2 regions of the Mesorhizobium sp. Ca11 genome follow, and region 2 is predicted to be linked to the other one. Evidence: predicted binding sites of a transcription regulator. Region 2 holds the regulator's gene; the other holds the start of a gene.
What was found. Region 2 encodes LexA, which represses DNA repair genes until DNA is damaged. Its sites were predicted from a motif close to TGTTCNNNNTGTGTTCNG; they were not measured.
Positions count from the first base shown of each region.

Region 1 (8,278 bases), on a different contig from region 2:
CGACCTCAAGGCGCTCAAGGGCGCCGGCCTCGACTTCCTGCGCATGCCGGTCGATCCCTCGCCCTTTCTTTCGGACCGCACCACGGACCTTCGCGACGACCTCTATGCCAGCGTGCTGGATTCCGCTCGCATGATCAACCGTGCCGGCCTGAAGGTGATCGTCGACCTGCATCTGATCCCCGCCGGCGGCAATCGCAAGATCGGCATGAGCGAGGTGGTGCATGATCCGGCCGCCTTCGATGCCTATGCCGAGCTGGTGCGCAAGATGGCGCGGACGCTCGCCAACGAGGATCCGAAGCTTGTCGCGCTGGAACTGATGAACGAGCCGCTGGCCGATTGTGAGGCGAACGGCACCAACCTTTGGCCCGACCGCCAGAAGCAGCTGTTCGCCGCCGCGCGCGCCTCCGCCACCAGACTGACGCTGATCCTGACCGGCGGCTGCTATTCGAACGCGGAGTCGCTGGCCAGGATCGACCCCAAGACGATCGCCGATGACAACATCATCTGGACCTTCCATTCCTACGATCCGTTCCTTTTGACACATCAGGGCGCAAGCTGGGCCGGCGACTTCATCCCCTACGTAACCGGCCTGCCCTATCCGTTGACGGCTGTGCCGAAGGCGCAACTCGACATGGCGCTGGACGCGATCCGCGACCGGATCAGGGCCGAGGCGCCCTGGGCGCGGCGAAGCGGCCTGCTTAGCTATCTCGACGAGCAGGTGGCGACGACGGACAGTCCTGAAAAGCTGCGCGGCGTGATGGATGCGCCGTTCGCGACGGTCGACGCCTGGGCGAAGGCCAACGGGATCAAGCCGCAGGACATCACGCTCGGTGAATTCGGCATGATCCGCAAGGAATACGGCAACAGCTTCGTCATGCCGGCTGTATATCGCGCAGCCTATGTGCGCGACATGATCGCCCGCGCCGAGGCGCATGGCTTTTCCTGGTCGGTGTGGAGCTATGGCGGCGCCTTCGGCGTCATCGACGCCTTCGACGGCGAGAAGGCGGAACCGGACGTGATGGAGGTGATCAGGTCGCTGCGCTGAGGCGGCGGGCCGGGGCGGCACGCCTCAGCCCAGATCGATCTGCAGGATCTCCGGCCGCACCCCGAGACGAACCGGCAGAATGCTGAAGCCCAGCCCGCCCGACACGATCAAGTTGCGGTCATTCTCCACGACATGGCCGTAGGCGAAGCGGTTGCCATAGTCCGAAGGCACGACCGGCGAATAACCAAACAGCCGCACCTGTCCGCCATGCGTGTGGCCGGACAAGGTGAGCGATACCCGCGAGGGCACCTTTGGAAAGATGTCCGGTTCATGTGCAAGCAGGATGATCGGCTCGCTCCCCTGGATCTTGTCCAAGGTGCCCGGGAGATCGTCGAAGCCCTGGAAACTGTCGCGTCCCTTGGCCTTGTTCGGCAGCAGCGCGAGTTGATCGGCTAGCCCGGCGATCCAGAAGCCATGCCCGTCCTTTTCCAGCCGCACGACGTCGTTTTCCAGCACCGGGATGCCGACATGCTCGAGCGCCTTGCGCGACTGGGTCGGGCCGGCTTCCGCTCGCTGCGCGAAGAAATCGGTCCACCAGTCGTGATTGCCGAGGATCGACAGCACGCCGAGCGGCGCCTTCAGCCCCGACAATGCCTCGGCCCACTCCTCCACCCGCACCCGGCCCGTCACCAGCTTTGTCCCGGCGGTATAGTCACCGAGCAGCACGATCAGATCCGGCTGCAACGCGTTGGCCTCCTGGGCAAGCGCTGCGATCCGTTCCGGCGTCATCCAGGGCCGGCAGGAGTGGATATCGGCAAGCGCGACGACGCGCAGCTTGAGCCCGGCCGGCCAGTGCGGCGGCGTCAATGTGTAGCGCTTCACATGGGTGAGCAGCATCGGCTCGATGCCGACCGCATAGGCGCTGAGCGACACCATGGCGAAGGCCGAGCCGCCGACAAGGCGCAGGAAAGCGCGTCTGGTGATCATAGGTCGCCCCAAGCCCTAGGACTGCGTCAGATAGCCTATCTTAAAGGATGCAATTGCGCCCTCAGTCGGGCCGAGGCGCGCAGATTCTGCGCAGATGGGCCATTGCGCCGCCGAAACGGCGAACAAATCTGCGTTACTCTTCCTGAAACAGGCTGATCTGCTGCTGGGCGATGTCCTTCGGCGGGTCGAGGCCGAGATGGCGCCAGGCGTTGGCGGTCAGCACGCGACCGCGCGGCGTGCGCTGGATGAAGCCCTGCTGGATCAGGTAAGGCTCGATGATATCCTCGATCGCGTCGCGCGGCTCGGAGAGCCCGGCGGCGATTGTCTCGATGCCGACCGGCCCGCCGCCGAAATTGCGCGCGATCATCGACAGATAGCGGCGATCGAGCGCGTCGAGGCCGAGCGCATCGACCTCCAGCCTGGTCAGCGCCTCGTCGGCGATCCTCCTGTCGACATGACCGTCCCCGGCGACTGAAGCAAAATCGCGCACCCGGCGCAGCAGCCGGCCGGCGATGCGCGGCGTGCCGCGCGCGCGGCGCGCGATCTCCACCGCCCCATCGTCGCCGAGCGGCATCGACAGGATGCGGGCGCCGCGGCGCACGATCTGCTCCAGCTCCTCGACCGTATAGAAATTGAGCCGCACCGGAATGCCGAAACGGTCGCGCAACGGATTGGTCAGCAGGCCGAGCCTCGTCGTTGCCGCGACCAGCGTGAAACGGGCAAGGTCGATCTTGACCGAGCGCGCCGCCGGCCCCTCGCCGATGATGAGATCGAGCTGGAAATCCTCCATTGCCGGATAGAGGATTTCCTCGACCGCCGGATTGAGGCGATGGATCTCGTCGATGAAAAGGACGTCGCGCTCCTCGAGATTGGTGAGCAGCGCGGCGAGATCGCCGGCCTTGGCGATAACCGGACCCGAGGTCGAGCGGAAATTGACGCCGAGCTCGCGCGCCATGATCTGCGCCAGCGTCGTCTTGCCGAGTCCCGGCGGCCCGACGAACAGCACATGGTCGAGCGCCTCGCCGCGGCTCTTGGCGGCATCGACGAAGACCTTGAGATTGGCGCGCACCGCCGCCTGGCCGACGAACTCATCGAGCGACTGCGGCCGCAGCGTCTGGTCGGCATCCTCGCCGCGCTTGTCGGGAGCAATGAGGCGAGGCGAAAGGGTCATGCCGCCTTCCTTGCATAGGACCGATGGCGGGACAAGCGTCGCTTCACCGCGCCAGTTCCTTCAGGCCGAAACGGATGAGCTTGGACGCATCCGCACCCTCGCCGGCTGATTTCAGCGCCGCGGCAACCGCGTTCGCCGCGATGTCTCGCGAATAGCCGAGATTGACGAGCGCCGAGACCGCATCGGTGATCGGTGCGGCCGCGACACCTTCGCCAAGCTCCTGCTTGAGCCCGATCGTACCGCTGGCCGCGCCCGCATAGGCAGGCGCCTTGGTGCGCAATTCGGTGACGATGCGCTCGGCCACCTTCTTGCCGACGCCGGGCGCGCGCGAAACCATGGCGATGTCGCGCAGCGCGATCGCGTTGGCGAGGTCGGCCGGCGCCAGCGTCGATAGGATGGCCAGCGCCACTTTGGCGCCGACGCCCTGGACATTATTCATCAAGAGGCGAAACCACTCGCGCTCCAGCCCGCTCTGGAAGCCATAGAGCCGGATCATGTCCTCGCGCACATAGGTCTCGATGAACAGCACCACCGCCTCGCCGGGCGAGGGCAAGGCGGCCAGCGTGCGCGCCGAGCAGTGCGCGACATAGCCGACGCCATGCACGTCGATGATGCAGGAATCCTCATCGATCTCGTCCAGCGTGCCTTTCAGCTTGCCGATCATGATTGTCCCCTCACGCCAGCGCGGCCATGCGGTAGGCTGTGCTCGGGCGGTGATGCGCATGGCAGATGGCGATGGCCAGAGCGTCGGCGGCGTCGTCGGTGTCGAAGACAGCCTTCGGCATCAGCACCTTCACCATCATGTGGATCTGCTTCTTCTCGCCGTGGCCGACGCCGATAACTGCCTTCTTGACGGCATTGGGGGCATATTCGGCCACCACCAGCCCGGCGCGCGCCGGCACCAGCATGGCGATGCCGCGCGCCTGGCCGAGCTTCAGCGTCGCCGTCGCATCCTTGTTGACGAAGGTCTGCTCGACCGCTGCCTCCTGCGGCATGGCCTGGTGCAGCACCTCGGCCAAGCCGTCATGCAGCTGGCACAGTCTTGTCGCCAGCGACTCCTTCTCGTCGGACCGCACCGTGCCGGATGCGATGAAGCGCAGCGAATTGCCCACGCTGTCGATAATGCCCCAGCCGGTGCGCCTCAGGCCCGGATCGATGCCGATGATGCGAATCGCTTCCCCCATGCGCCAAGTCTAGCCGTGGCGGCAAGCGATGTCAGCAAAATGTGAACAAACCGGAAACAATTGCAATCTCGGCTATGCGCCGTTTCCGTACAACAGCGAGATGCCTAATTCGTCACGCGGCGGATGGTTTTCGACAGTCGCGTGAGAAATGCCGGCCTGGACGATGCGACCAGCTTCCACGCCAGGACTGCATTGCCCATGCGCCGCGGCAGGATTCCGATGCAAAGGAACCAGGCCGCCAGAGCAGCCCGCCGCCGCCAGGATGCGTTCATTTCCAGGCTGGCGGCGGCGCCCGCTCTTGCCAGTCCCAGCCGGGAGTCGGTGGCGACCGGATGCTGGGGCTCGTCGACGCAGAGCGAAGCCAGCCGCTCTTCCAGATGCACTGGATCGCGAAGGCCGGCATCCGGCGGCACGGTCAAGCCGATCTCGGCCGCCCGGCCGGACAAGGCCTCGAGGCGCCGGAAATCATGCTGCACGCGCCAGCGCGCTCGCTCGGCAAGCTTTTCGGCAAAGATCGAATGATTGGAGCCGTGGATGCGGTAGGCGCCAAGGCAGGTATCGATGGATTTCACCTCTCCGTGCAGCGGCGCCAGCGTTGCGAGATAGCCGTCGGCGCCTTGCCGGAAATCGCTTTCAGGCATCGGCATTATCGTTTCCAGGGCCTCGCGGTCGAACGCCAGCCCGCTTGTTACCGTCGTACGGTACCGCCCTTTGCGCAGCAATTCCGGCACGACGTCGCCTGAATCGAACGGCTGTTCCGGTGGTGGAAAGACATCCTTGATATGCTGGTCCTCATCAACGAGATGCAATCTGAATTGCGCCTGGGCGACATCCGCATCCCACTCGTCCAACACCTCTGAAACGGCGTTCGGATAGAGATAGTCGTCGGCGTCGAGGAAAAGGACGATCTCCCCGGTGCTCGCCTCGAACCCGGTATTGAACGCAGCCGCATGTCCGCCATTCCTGCGCCTCAGGCACGGACGGATTTTGTCGCCGTAGGATTCGATTACGGCCACCGATGCATCCGTCGATGCGTCGTCGACGACCACGACCTCGACATTTCGGTGGTCCTGCTCCAACGCGCTGTCGATGGCGCGTCCTAGAAACTGTTCGTAATTGTAGTTGGGGATGATGATCGATACCGGGATGCGGTCCAATGGCGAATGCACGGGATCAAGCCTCGCAATCTGCTTTGGTCACAGTGACGGTGGTTTTCTTGCAGAACCGGCTCGGGTCGACCCGGCTGCGGCGAACGGCTCCAACTAGGGGCCTATCGCTTCAAGGCAAGTGTGATCTTTCCCGCGAAGGCCGGCATGGCCTTCAATACGGCGATGGCTGCCGCAGGTTCGACGAGCGGCCGGAGTCGCAAGCGTTGAACTTGCAGCCAAAGCCACGGCCAAATTACCGCCCAATCAAGGATATGCCGCTACCGCTATCGTTTTTTTTGCAAACGCGGTTTCAGCCGCGCGCGAACGCCGTATTCAAAAGGCTGATCTGGTCGGACACCGGGTTGGCACGCCGACCGGGCGCGTGCGTCTCGCTGATGACGCCGCCATAGATTTCCTCGTCCATGCGCCGCACCAGCGACTGCAGGCGCAGCGAGCGCGTCACGAGGTCCAGAAAATCCTTGGGGAGCTCGTTCCAGCCAAGCGCCTCGTCATGCGCGGAGGCGGTGTCGAGACGCACCTTGGATTTCTCCGAAGCCACTTGGTCGCGCGTCATCTCGCCGGAATTCGCCGCCCGCTGCAAAAGCAGCCATGAGGCGACCTGCATAAGCCTTGTGGTCAGCCGCATCGATTCGGCCGCATAGAGCGTCGCTGCCGTGCGCGACAATTTCTTGGCTTCGAGCCTGCCCTTGCCATCGAGATATTCGGCGGCCTGTTCGACCAGCCCCATGCCTTCCTGGTAAAGCGGCTTGAAGGATTGGGAGAAAACCCGGCGCTCCGCCAGTTTTATGGTTTTCGCGCTGCCCTTCGAAGGCTCGTTCATCGATACGCCCCTGCACTGCCGCAAGCCGATTCGGCATCCTTGCCGACGCGGCCCGCACCCTAAATGACTGAGGCTTGAAAATGCGCTTCGATGCCAATGAAGGCAAGCGCATGTTTAACAAACGGTTAACGCCGGGCCGCTTCCGGCCATCCGCAAGCGGATGGCATCAGCCAGCCGGCAGCGGATAAAAAAAGAGCCGCGGATAAGGCGGCTCTCAGGAGTTTAACAGGGAGGCGTCAAACAAAGTGGCTCCAACCACTCGGTAAGAATCCAGCAAAACTGGATGGGTGTAGTAAACGCCTGTAAAGCTTAATGAACCCTTAACGCGGCGGCGATTTTTTAAGCGAACGCGCGTTCCTGTGCCGGAACAGGACAGCGGCTTCGCCGCCCGGATCGTCCGAGCACCGGATTTCGGGCGCCGATCATGGCGCCGTAACATGTTTGTTGCTGCCGCGGCATCGTTCCGAAACACGCGCCACGCAAAAGGCCGCTCCACAAAGGCGGCGCGCAAATCCGTGCCGCTTGAAATCAGGCAGGATATCCGGAGCAAACCATGGATTGGTATTCGATCGTTAAATTTCTTCACGTCGTCTCGGCTATTTTGTGGGTCGGCGGCGGCTTCGTGCTGTTCCTGCTCGGCGTGCTGGCCGAGCGCGCCGGCAACATCGAGGACAAGCTGCTGGCTATACGCGCCAGCGGACAGCTCGGCGGCCGGTTCTTCGCGCCGATGTCGATGCTGACGCTGGTCTTTGGCCTCATCATGTGCGGCTTCTGGGTCGGCTTTGCCGACCTGTGGATCGTCATCGGCCTCGTCGGCTATGCCACGACCTTCTCGATCGGCATGCTGATCTTCAAGCCGACCGGCGAGCGCATGGGCGCCATGATCGCCGAGCAGGGCGTGACGCCGGCCGCCCTCTCCATCGGCCAGCGCATGATGAACTGGGCGCGCCTCGATTATGCGGTGATGCTGGTGATCATCGCCGACATGGTGCTGAAGCCCACTCTGCACGACGTCGGCATTCTTGCCGGCATGGCGATGGTGGTCGCGCTGGGCGCCGCGCTCGCCTTCGGCGGCAGCCGCCAGATGGTACCGAGCGCCGCGTGACATTAAGGCGCTCGCTCGAAGGCGCGTTGAGATTCAGGTCAGGCCGAGTCGAAAGTGGTGATTTCCGAGAACGGGAGCGGAGCGTACTTTAAGTACGTGAGCACCGGAAGCGCAGGAAATCGCCATTTGCAGGCCGGCCTCACCTGAATATCGACGCGCCTCACATCAGACCGGCAATGCCGTCCCAAAGCAGCTTGACGGCGACCACCGCGACGGTGGCGTAGGTGAACGGATAGAAGATCTCCGGCCGCATGCGGCGCACCAGCCACGCACCGGCGATGGTCGACAGCGGCGCCAGCGGCATCAGCACCGCCGAAGCGGTGAGATTGGCGGTGTCGAACTGGCCGAGCGCGAAATAGGGGATGAGCTTCAGCGCATTGGTGGCGGCAAAGAAGATCGCCGCCGTTCCCGACAGCACTTTCGGATCGAGCCGAATCGGCAGCGCATAGACCTGGAAGGGCGGGCCGCCGACATGGGCGACGAAGCTGGTGAAGCCGGCGACAGCGCCCCAGAAGGCGGCGGCAATGCGGTTCGGTTCCGCCACATGATCGGCGCCGTGACGGAACTGCAGGTAGATCCAGCGCAGCACGAACACCAGCGCGACGGCGCCGACGATCAGCCGCACCATCTCCTCTGTGACCAACGCCGCCGTCAACCAGCCGAGCCCGATGCCGATGACGGCGCCGGGCATCATGTCAACCAGCATCCTGCGGTCGTAGACGCCCCACCAGGTCCACACTGAAACCACGTCCATCAGGCACAGGATCGGCAGCAGGATGGCGGCCGCCTGAACCGGCGGGATGGTCAGAGCCATCAACGGCACGCCGACGAAACCGACAGCGCCGCCGAAGCCGCCT
Region 1 covers NZ_JAIUHU010000012.1:117,141-125,418, reverse strand. The annotation lists gene LB538_RS21215 (glycoside hydrolase family 5 protein) at 1-1,045, shown strand, start outside; gene LB538_RS21210 (metallophosphoesterase) at 1,070-1,972, opposite strand; gene ruvB (Holliday junction branch migration DNA helicase RuvB) at 2,106-3,143, opposite strand; gene ruvA (Holliday junction branch migration protein RuvA) at 3,187-3,807, opposite strand; gene ruvC (crossover junction endodeoxyribonuclease RuvC) at 3,818-4,327, opposite strand; gene LB538_RS21190 (glycosyltransferase family 2 protein) at 4,432-5,496, opposite strand; gene LB538_RS21185 (DUF1465 family protein) at 5,786-6,316, opposite strand; gene LB538_RS21180 (DUF2269 family protein) at 6,870-7,421, shown strand; gene LB538_RS21175 (sulfite exporter TauE/SafE family protein) at 7,582-8,278, opposite strand, start outside.
Region 1: ruvC (crossover junction endodeoxyribonuclease RuvC) is a predicted target of LexA. The motif match lies at 4,369-4,386, and genes of this name have one in related genera.

Region 2 (8,278 bases):
TCAGCGGCCGAAGGTCGTGCAGGCCTGAAATCGAAACCACTTGGCGTATGCGCCGCGCCACATCGGATGATAGCGGTGAGGCCGTGGTCGCCATCCGGCTGGCGAGATGCCCGCCGGCCGAGTGCCCGGTCAGCATCAGCGGACCATCGACCATGGCCGCCGTCTTCTCGATCGCTGCAGCGACCTCGCCGACTATGCCGCCGATCCTGGTCTGCGGGCACAGCGTGTAGGAGGGCATGGCGACGGCAAAGCCGCGGCCGAGCGCGCCTCCAGCCAGATGCGACCAGGAGCTCTTGTCTGACTCCATCCAATAGCCGCCGTGGATGAACACGACGAGCCCCCTTGGCGCCGCAGACGGGAGAAACAGGTCGAAGCGATTGCGCGGCGCTTCGCCGTAGACAACATCGAGCCGCGCCCTGCCCTCTGACAGCAGCCTTTCGCGAAACGCCCGCGCCGGCCGATCCCACGCCGCCGGCCAGCGGTCGCCGCCCGCGATATTGGCGCCGTTTGCATAGGCGTCATCCCAATCGACAATACGATGTCCCAGCAACGGTGTCTCCGCGATCAGGTCATTTGTTCGGCATCGCCGATTCAAAGTCAGGTGACGGTTGTTTTGACGGCAAAGCGTGCGTCTTGCCAGATGCCAGTCCGCAGGATGTCCTCCAGCATCTCGACCGCATCCCAGACATCGCGGTAGCCGACATAGAGCGGCGTAAAGCCGAAACGAATGGTGGATGGCGCGCGGAAATCGCCGATCACGCCGCGCTCGATCAAGGCACGCATCACCTGATAGCCATGCGGATGGGCGAACGACACCTGGCTGCCGCGCTCGGCGCCGTTGCGTGGGCTCTCCAGCTCAAGACCGAAGCCGCCGCATTTGGCTTCGACAAGCCGGATGAACAGGTCCGTCAGTGCGACGCTTTTTCTCCGCACGGCCCTGATGTCGACATCGTTCCACATATCCAGCGCCCCTTTCAGCGCGCGCATCGACAGCACCGGTTGCGTTCCGCAAAGGAACCGCCGGATGCCCGTGCCCGCGGCGTAGCCCTGCTCGAACGCGAAAGGCCGGGCATGGCCCCACCAGCCGCTGAGCGGCTGGCGAATGTCGCGATGGTGGCGGTTCGCGGCGTAGATGAAGGCTGGCGAGCCCGGCCCGCCATTGAGATACTTGTAGGTGCAGCCAATGGCGAAATCGGCATTAGAGCCGTCGAGATCCACCGGCAGCGCACCCGCCGTGTGGCAGAGGTCCCACACGATCAGCGCGCCGGCTTCCTGAGCCTTGCGGGTGAGCGCCGCCATGTCGCGCAGCCGGCCGGATTTGTAGTTGACGTGGTTGACCAGAATGACCGCGACGCGATCGTCGACCAGTTCCTCAATCGTCGGGGCATCGGCGCCTTCGAGCCGCAGCACCGTGCCGGGCCGCGTCGATGCGACGCCTTCCGCCATGTAGAGGTCGGTCGGAAAGCTGTCGCCCTCGGCAACGATCACCGAACGCTCGGGCCGCATTGTAAGTGCCGCATGCAGGACCTTGTAGATGTTGATCGAAGTCGTGTCGCAAACGACCGTCTGGCCGGGTTTCGCGCCGATCAGCCGTCCTAGCTGGTCACCCAGCTCGATGGGCATATCGAACCAGCCGGCGGTGTTCCAGGCGCGGATGAGATCCCGCGCCCATTCCTGCCTCGCGGCAGTCTCGATCTCGCTGAAGGCGTCCACCGAAGCGGCGCCCAGCGAATTGCCGTCGAGGTATATGACGTCTTCCGGCAAGACGAAGCGATCGCGCATGGCGCGCAGCGGATCCGCGGCATCCATCGCCTCGACTTCGGCGAGATCAGGAATTCCCCTCATTGTGCTGCCGCCTCCATTTCGATCTGGCCGAGGGGGTTGTCTCACCACCCTCGGCGACAGGGCAAGAACCTTTGGTCCTGTGTTAGCTGGTCCATAGACGGCGAAGACTGCGGATCGGAACTTCGCCAAGGTTGGCATTTTGGATTCGTTTCGTTCACGGTGCCGCGCGCTTACGGAACGAGCCGACGTGATCCCATCCGCGGCTTCGTGATCGTGTCGGCTCTTGTTTCAGCTTAACGAAGCTCCAAAATCGAGCGGAATCAATGCCGCTGTCCTACAAGGGGCGGCCAGGGCATCACCGGATGCGACATTGTTTCGGCAGCCTTAACAAATTCACTAAACTTTAAACGGTTGCGGAACACAACTGGAACAGATAGTGTTTGTTCTGGGTTTGTTTTTCTGATTCTGGTTTCAGAACCCGTGGGGGCCGCCGATGCTGACGCGCAAACAACATGAACTCCTGATGTTCATCCATGAACGCCTGAAGGAGAGCGGGATTCCTCCATCATTCGATGAGATGAAGGAGGCGCTCGACCTTGCCTCCAAGTCCGGCATCCACCGGCTGATCACGGCGCTGGAAGAACGCGGCTTCATTCGCCGGCTGCCGAACCGGGCGCGCGCGCTGGAAGTGCTGCGCCTGCCCGACTCGATCGCGCCTGGCCTGAATGCCGCGAAGAAGTTTTCGCCAAGCGTCATCCAGGGCGGCCAAGGCAATCTCAGTCGCCAGGTCAAGCCGACGACGCCATCGCGCACTCCGACGCCAAGCAATGACGACGAGGCCGCGGCGGCCGTATCCATTCCGGTGATGGGCCGCATCGCCGCCGGCGTGCCGATTGACGCCATCCAGCACCAGACGCATTCGATCTCGGTGCCGCCGGACATGATCATGGGCGGCGAGCATTACGCGTTGGAGGTCAAGGGCGACTCGATGATCGAGGCCGGCATCTTCGATGGCGACACCGTCATCATCCGCAATGCCAACACCGCAAGCCCGGGCGAGATCGTGGTGGCGCTGGTCGACGATGAGGAGGCGACGCTTAAGCGTTTCCGCCGCAAGGGTGCCTCGATCGCGCTCGAGGCTGCCAACCCGGCCTATGAGACCCGGATCTTCGGACCGGACCGGGTCAAGGTTCAGGGCAAGCTCGTGGGACTTATCCGCCGCTACTGAGCAGAACGGCTCGCCGTCTTCGCCCGAACGACAATCTATTGGGCCGGTGCGGCGGCTGGTTTTTCCGGCTGCTTATAGGGCGCCAGTCCCCTCGCCTCGCGCGTGTATTTCCGCTGCTCGTGCCAGGGTCGGTATGGTTCTACGACCGCGTAGCGGACGGTTGGCCGCGCGGTTGCCGATTGCGGATCGAAGAAGACGGCGGCGCTGCCGTCGCGCGCCAGCTGCCGCTTGGTAATGACGAGCACACGCGGATCGCGGCATGGGTTATAGGCCGTGGCGTCGTTGATGACGATGAGGTCGGCGAAACCGCAGGCCGGCCGGGCGGCGTCGCGGGTCTCGGCGAGCGCGACGATCGCGCCGGAAGGATGCCGGCCGATGCAGAGATCACCGGTGCAATAGAAGGGCGAGCCGGGCGGCAGGTCGACGGGATCGGCAATGTCCAGCATATCTCTGGCGAACCTTTCCGGCGGCACGATCTCCTCGGCTTTCAGCGCCCGTTTCCAGTTGTCGGTGGTGAACTCGTTGGAGCGCTCGCGATTGACGGCAAGCTCGCCGCCGCCGATCGGCATCGCCACCAGATGCGCATCCTCCGAGATAAGCACGTCCGGTGTGCGGACATGCGGAATGGCCAGCAGCGCAGCGAGCGCGAAAGGAACGGCGGCAAGCCTCAGCCAGGTGGTAGCCATCGTCGCGATGACCAGCGCGACCGTCGCCAGCAGCACCGACTGGATCGAGATCAGCCCCACGGCGTCGACCGGTGAGCGCTCGGAAATCCATGCCGAAATGGTGATCATCGCCGTCAGGCCTTTGCCCATGACAAAGAGGAAGGGACCGTCGAAGCCGAAGGGCATGGCCAGCGCGCTCAGCACGGCGAATGGCATGACGACCAATGAGACGATCGGCATCACCGCCAGATTGGCCAGCAGGCTGAGCGGCGACACCCGCTGGAAGTGCCAGATGGCAAACAACAATGTCGCGCTGCCCGCGATGAGCGACGTCACGGCGGCGCCACCCGCTCCAATCGCCAGTTTTCGCGATAGGAACCCGAGAAACGAACGCTTTGCCGGCGGCGCGGTCGTTTTGCCGGCGCGATAGTCGGCAAAGCCGGCATAGGCGCCGACCAGGGCGGCGGTGGCAGCGAAGGACATCTGGAAGCTCGGGCCGACCACTTCATGCGGCGAGACCAGGATGACAGCGATGGCAGAGATCGCCAGGTTGCGCATGGTCAGCGCTGCGCGGTCGAAAAGCACGGCGACCAGCATCACGCCAAGCATGATGAAGCTTCGCTCGGCCGCCACCACGATGCCGGAGATCACGAGATAGGCGGCGATCGACGCCAGCGCGATGCCAGCGGCATATTTCTTCACCGGCCGGCGCGACGAGAAATCCGGAAACAGCGCGAAGGCGCCGCGTAGCAGGACCATGATCGTGCCGGCGACCAGCGCCATGTGCAGGCCGGAGATCGAAATGATGTGGTAGATGCCGGTCCGCCGCATCGACTCGTTGATGGCTTCCGGAATGCCGGCACGAACGCCGACGATCAGCGCCGCCGCGATCTCGCCCTCGGAACCGCCGATGCTGCTCCTGATGTGGTCGGCAATTCCCTCGCGTGCGTTTTCTACGGCCGATGCCACGCGTGCGCCAAACGGCACCTCCGTTGGCGCACTCGGGGTCGGCGCGACAAGTTTCGGATCGCCCAGGAAAAAGCCACTGGCGCCGATGCCGGCAAAATAGCTGTCGAAGGAAAAGTCGTAGCTGTCAGGCCGAACCGGACCTGTCGGCGGCAGCAGCTTGGCATAGCCGGTCAGCATCGACCCGGCCGACATGCCGGACGGGATCCTGCGCGCCGACAGCCTGATGCGGTCCGGCGCGTAGCGCAGCTTCGGACGCTCCGTGGATATCAGATCTATGGTGAGCCGGACACGGCCGTTGGCCATCGCCTCGGCGGTGACGAGGCGGCCCGTCAGCCGTGTCTGGATTTCGGAACCCAGCATCGGGGTCGCCATCCGCCAGGTCTCCACCTTGGCCGCGAGAAAGCCCAAGGCGCAGAAAAACGCCGCCATGAAGACAAGGTGCGTTCTGTGCCGGGAACGCGAGACCGCCGCGCAGACCGCCATCAGGGCGACCGCCGCGAGCGGCCTGTAGAGGTCCGGCTCGGCGCTCAGCGAGAAGTAACAGATCACGCCGGCTGCCAGGAACACCGGCACCAGCAGAAAGCCGACGCCGCGGTCGAGCTCGGTGGTGGCCGCCGTGCCAATGCTTCGCCGCAGAGCAGGAAGCGAAGCGCGGCCAAGCTGTCTGCGGATCCGGCCGTCGTTGGCTGTCGGCGAGGCTGGCGGTAACGTGCCGCCCCCAGTCGGCAGAAGCCCGGCTGGCGGACGCGGCGCCGGAAGCGAAAGCGGCGTTCCCTCTTCGGGCACGGCATGAGCAAACATCAGGCGTTCGCTTACGCCTGCTGTCGTTCCCCCGCCCTCCTCCGCGCCCCGGCCACGTCCAGCCATCGGGTCTGCCCCTTGCGCCCCAGACCGCCTATGCTACATGAACGCCGGTCGCGTGGAAGTCTGCGCGAAACATGCATTTTTCAGCGCTTCCTCGAGAGTTCCATGTCCGACAAGGTCGTCACCCGTTTTGCCCCCTCGCCTACAGGCTACCTGCATATCGGCGGGGCGCGCACGGCGCTGTTCAACTGGCTCTATGCCAAGCACACCGGCGGCACGATGCTGCTGCGCATCGAGGATACCGATCGCGAGCGCTCCACCGAAGCCGCTACGGCTGCCATTCTCGACGGGCTGACCTGGCTTGGCCTCTCCTGGGATGGCGAAGCCGTCTCGCAGTTCGAGCGCGCGCCGCGTCACCGCGAAGTGGCGGAGCAGCTCGTGCGCATGGGCAAGGCTTATTACAGCTATGAGACGCCGGCGGAGCTGGAGGCGATGCGCGAGGCCGCACGTGCCAAGGGCCTGCCGCCGCGTTACAACGGCCATTGGCGCGACCGCGGCCCATCCGAGGCGCCCGCAGGCGTCAAGGGCGCGATCCGCATCAAGGCACCGACCGAGGGCGTGACGATCGTCAACGACCGCGTGCAGGGCGAGGTGCGCTTCCCCAACAAGGATCTCGACGACTTCATCATCCTGCGCTCCGATGGCGTCCCAACCTACATGCATGCCGTCGTCGTCGACGATCACGACATGGGCGTCACCCACATCATCCGCGGCGACGATCACCTGACCAATGCCGCGCGCCAGACAGTGATCTACAACGCCATGGGCTGGGATGTGCCGTCGATGTCGCACATCCCGCTGATCCACGGCGCCGACGGCGCCAAGCTGTCGAAGCGGCACGGCGCGCTCGGCGTCGAGGCATATCGCGCCATGGGCTACCTGCCCGAGGCTCTGCTCAACTATCTGGCCAGGCTCGGCTGGAGCCATGGCGACGACGAGGTGATGTCGATTAAGGACATGATCGCCTGGTTCGACATCGGCGACGTCAACAAGGGCGCGGCCCGCTTCGACTTCGCCAAGCTCGAGGCGCTGAACGGCATCCATATGCGCAAGATGGACGACCGGGCGCTGTTCGACATCTTCGTCGCCACCTTGCCCTATCTCGAAGGCGGCCCGGCGCTCGCGGCAAAGCTCGATGACCGGCGCAAGGCGCAACTGCTTGCCGCCATGCCCGGCCTCAAGGAGCGGGCAAAGACGCTTGTGGAACTGGTCGACGGCGCGGCGTTCCTGTTCGTCGAGCGGCCGTTGCCGTTGGACGAGAAGGCGGCGGGCTTGCTCAACGCGGATGCGCGCGCGATTCTGCGCGGCGCGCATGGTGCATTGTCTTCTGTTCAGGGCGACTGGAACGCCGCCTCGGCCGAGGCTTCGATCCGCGACTTCGCGCAGGCCGGCGGGCACAAGCTGGGCGCCGTGGCGCAGCCCCTGAGAGCCGCGCTGACCGGCCGCACCACCTCGCCCGGCGTGTTCGACGTGCTTGCCGTGCTGGGCCGTCAGGAAAGCCTGGCGCGCATTGGAGATCAAATCGATTAGGAGCGAGCTGGCCCAAGAAGATTGGCATTGAAAGGTATGTTTCGCAGTGCAACATTGGGCTTGGCCCAATCTGGCACGCACCTCCTAAAATGCGGTGGCGAGTTCGCGCATTCCGGTGACTTCGACGTGTCGTTTGCAGGAATTGCCTTGCCGGCATGAGGAACAAAAGGAGTTGAGAATGAGCGAAGCTGCGACAAAACCGGAACCGGGCAGCAAAAAGCGCGAGTCGGCCGCCAGGCTTGAGCTCGCCGGCAAGATGCACGAACTAAAGGTGCGAAGCGGAACGGTCGGGCCGGACGTCATCGACATCGGTTCGCTCTACAGCACCACCGGCGCCTTCACTTACGATCCCGGCTTCACCTCCACCGCGAGCTGCGAATCGGGGATCACCTTCATCGACGGCGATGCCGGCATCCTGCTGCATCGCGGCTTCCCGATCGATCAGCTCGCCGAGCACGGCGACTTCCTCGAGGTCTGCTATCTGCTGCTCTACGGCGAGTTGCCGACCAAGGCGCAGAAGGACGACTTCGATTATCGCGTGACGCGCCACACGATGGTGCATGAGCAGATGTCGCGCTTCTTCACCGGCTTCCGCCGCGACGCGCATCCGATGGCGGTGATGTGCGGCGTGGTCGGCGCGCTGTCGGCCTTCTATCACGACTCGACCGACATCTCGGACCCCTATCAGCGCATGGTCGCCTCGATGCGCCTGATCGCCAAGATGCCGACGATCGCGGCGATGGCCTATAAGTACCATATTGGCCAACCCTTCATTTACCCGAAGAACGATCTCGGCTTCGCGGCCAACTTCCTGCACATGTGCTTTGCCGTGCCGTGCGAGGAATACAAGATCAATCCGGTGCTGGCGCGCGCCATGGACCGCATCTTCATCCTGCACGCCGACCACGAGCAGAACGCTTCGACCTCGACCGTGCGCCTGGCCGGCTCGTCGGGCGCCAACCCGTTCGCCTGCATCGCCGCCGGCATCGCCTGCCTGTGGGGTCCGGCGCATGGCGGCGCCAACGAAGCGGCCCTCAACATGCTGGGCGAGATCGGCCATGTCGATCACATCCCCGAGTTCATCGCCCGCGCCAAGGACAAGAACGACCCGTTCCGGCTGATGGGCTTCGGGCACCGCGTCTACAAGAACTATGATCCGCGCGCCAAGATCATGCAGAAGACCGCGCATGAGGTGCTGGGCGAGCTCGGCATCAAGGACGATCCTCTGCTCGACATC
Region 2 covers NZ_JAIUHU010000011.1:116,076-124,353, forward strand. The annotation lists gene LB538_RS20045 (alpha/beta hydrolase) at 1-550, opposite strand, end outside; gene kynU (kynureninase) at 598-1,845, opposite strand; gene lexA (transcriptional repressor LexA) at 2,279-3,013, shown strand; gene LB538_RS20060 (ComEC/Rec2 family competence protein) at 3,049-5,514, opposite strand; gene gltX (glutamate--tRNA ligase) at 5,617-7,041, shown strand; gene gltA (citrate synthase) at 7,220-8,278, shown strand, end outside.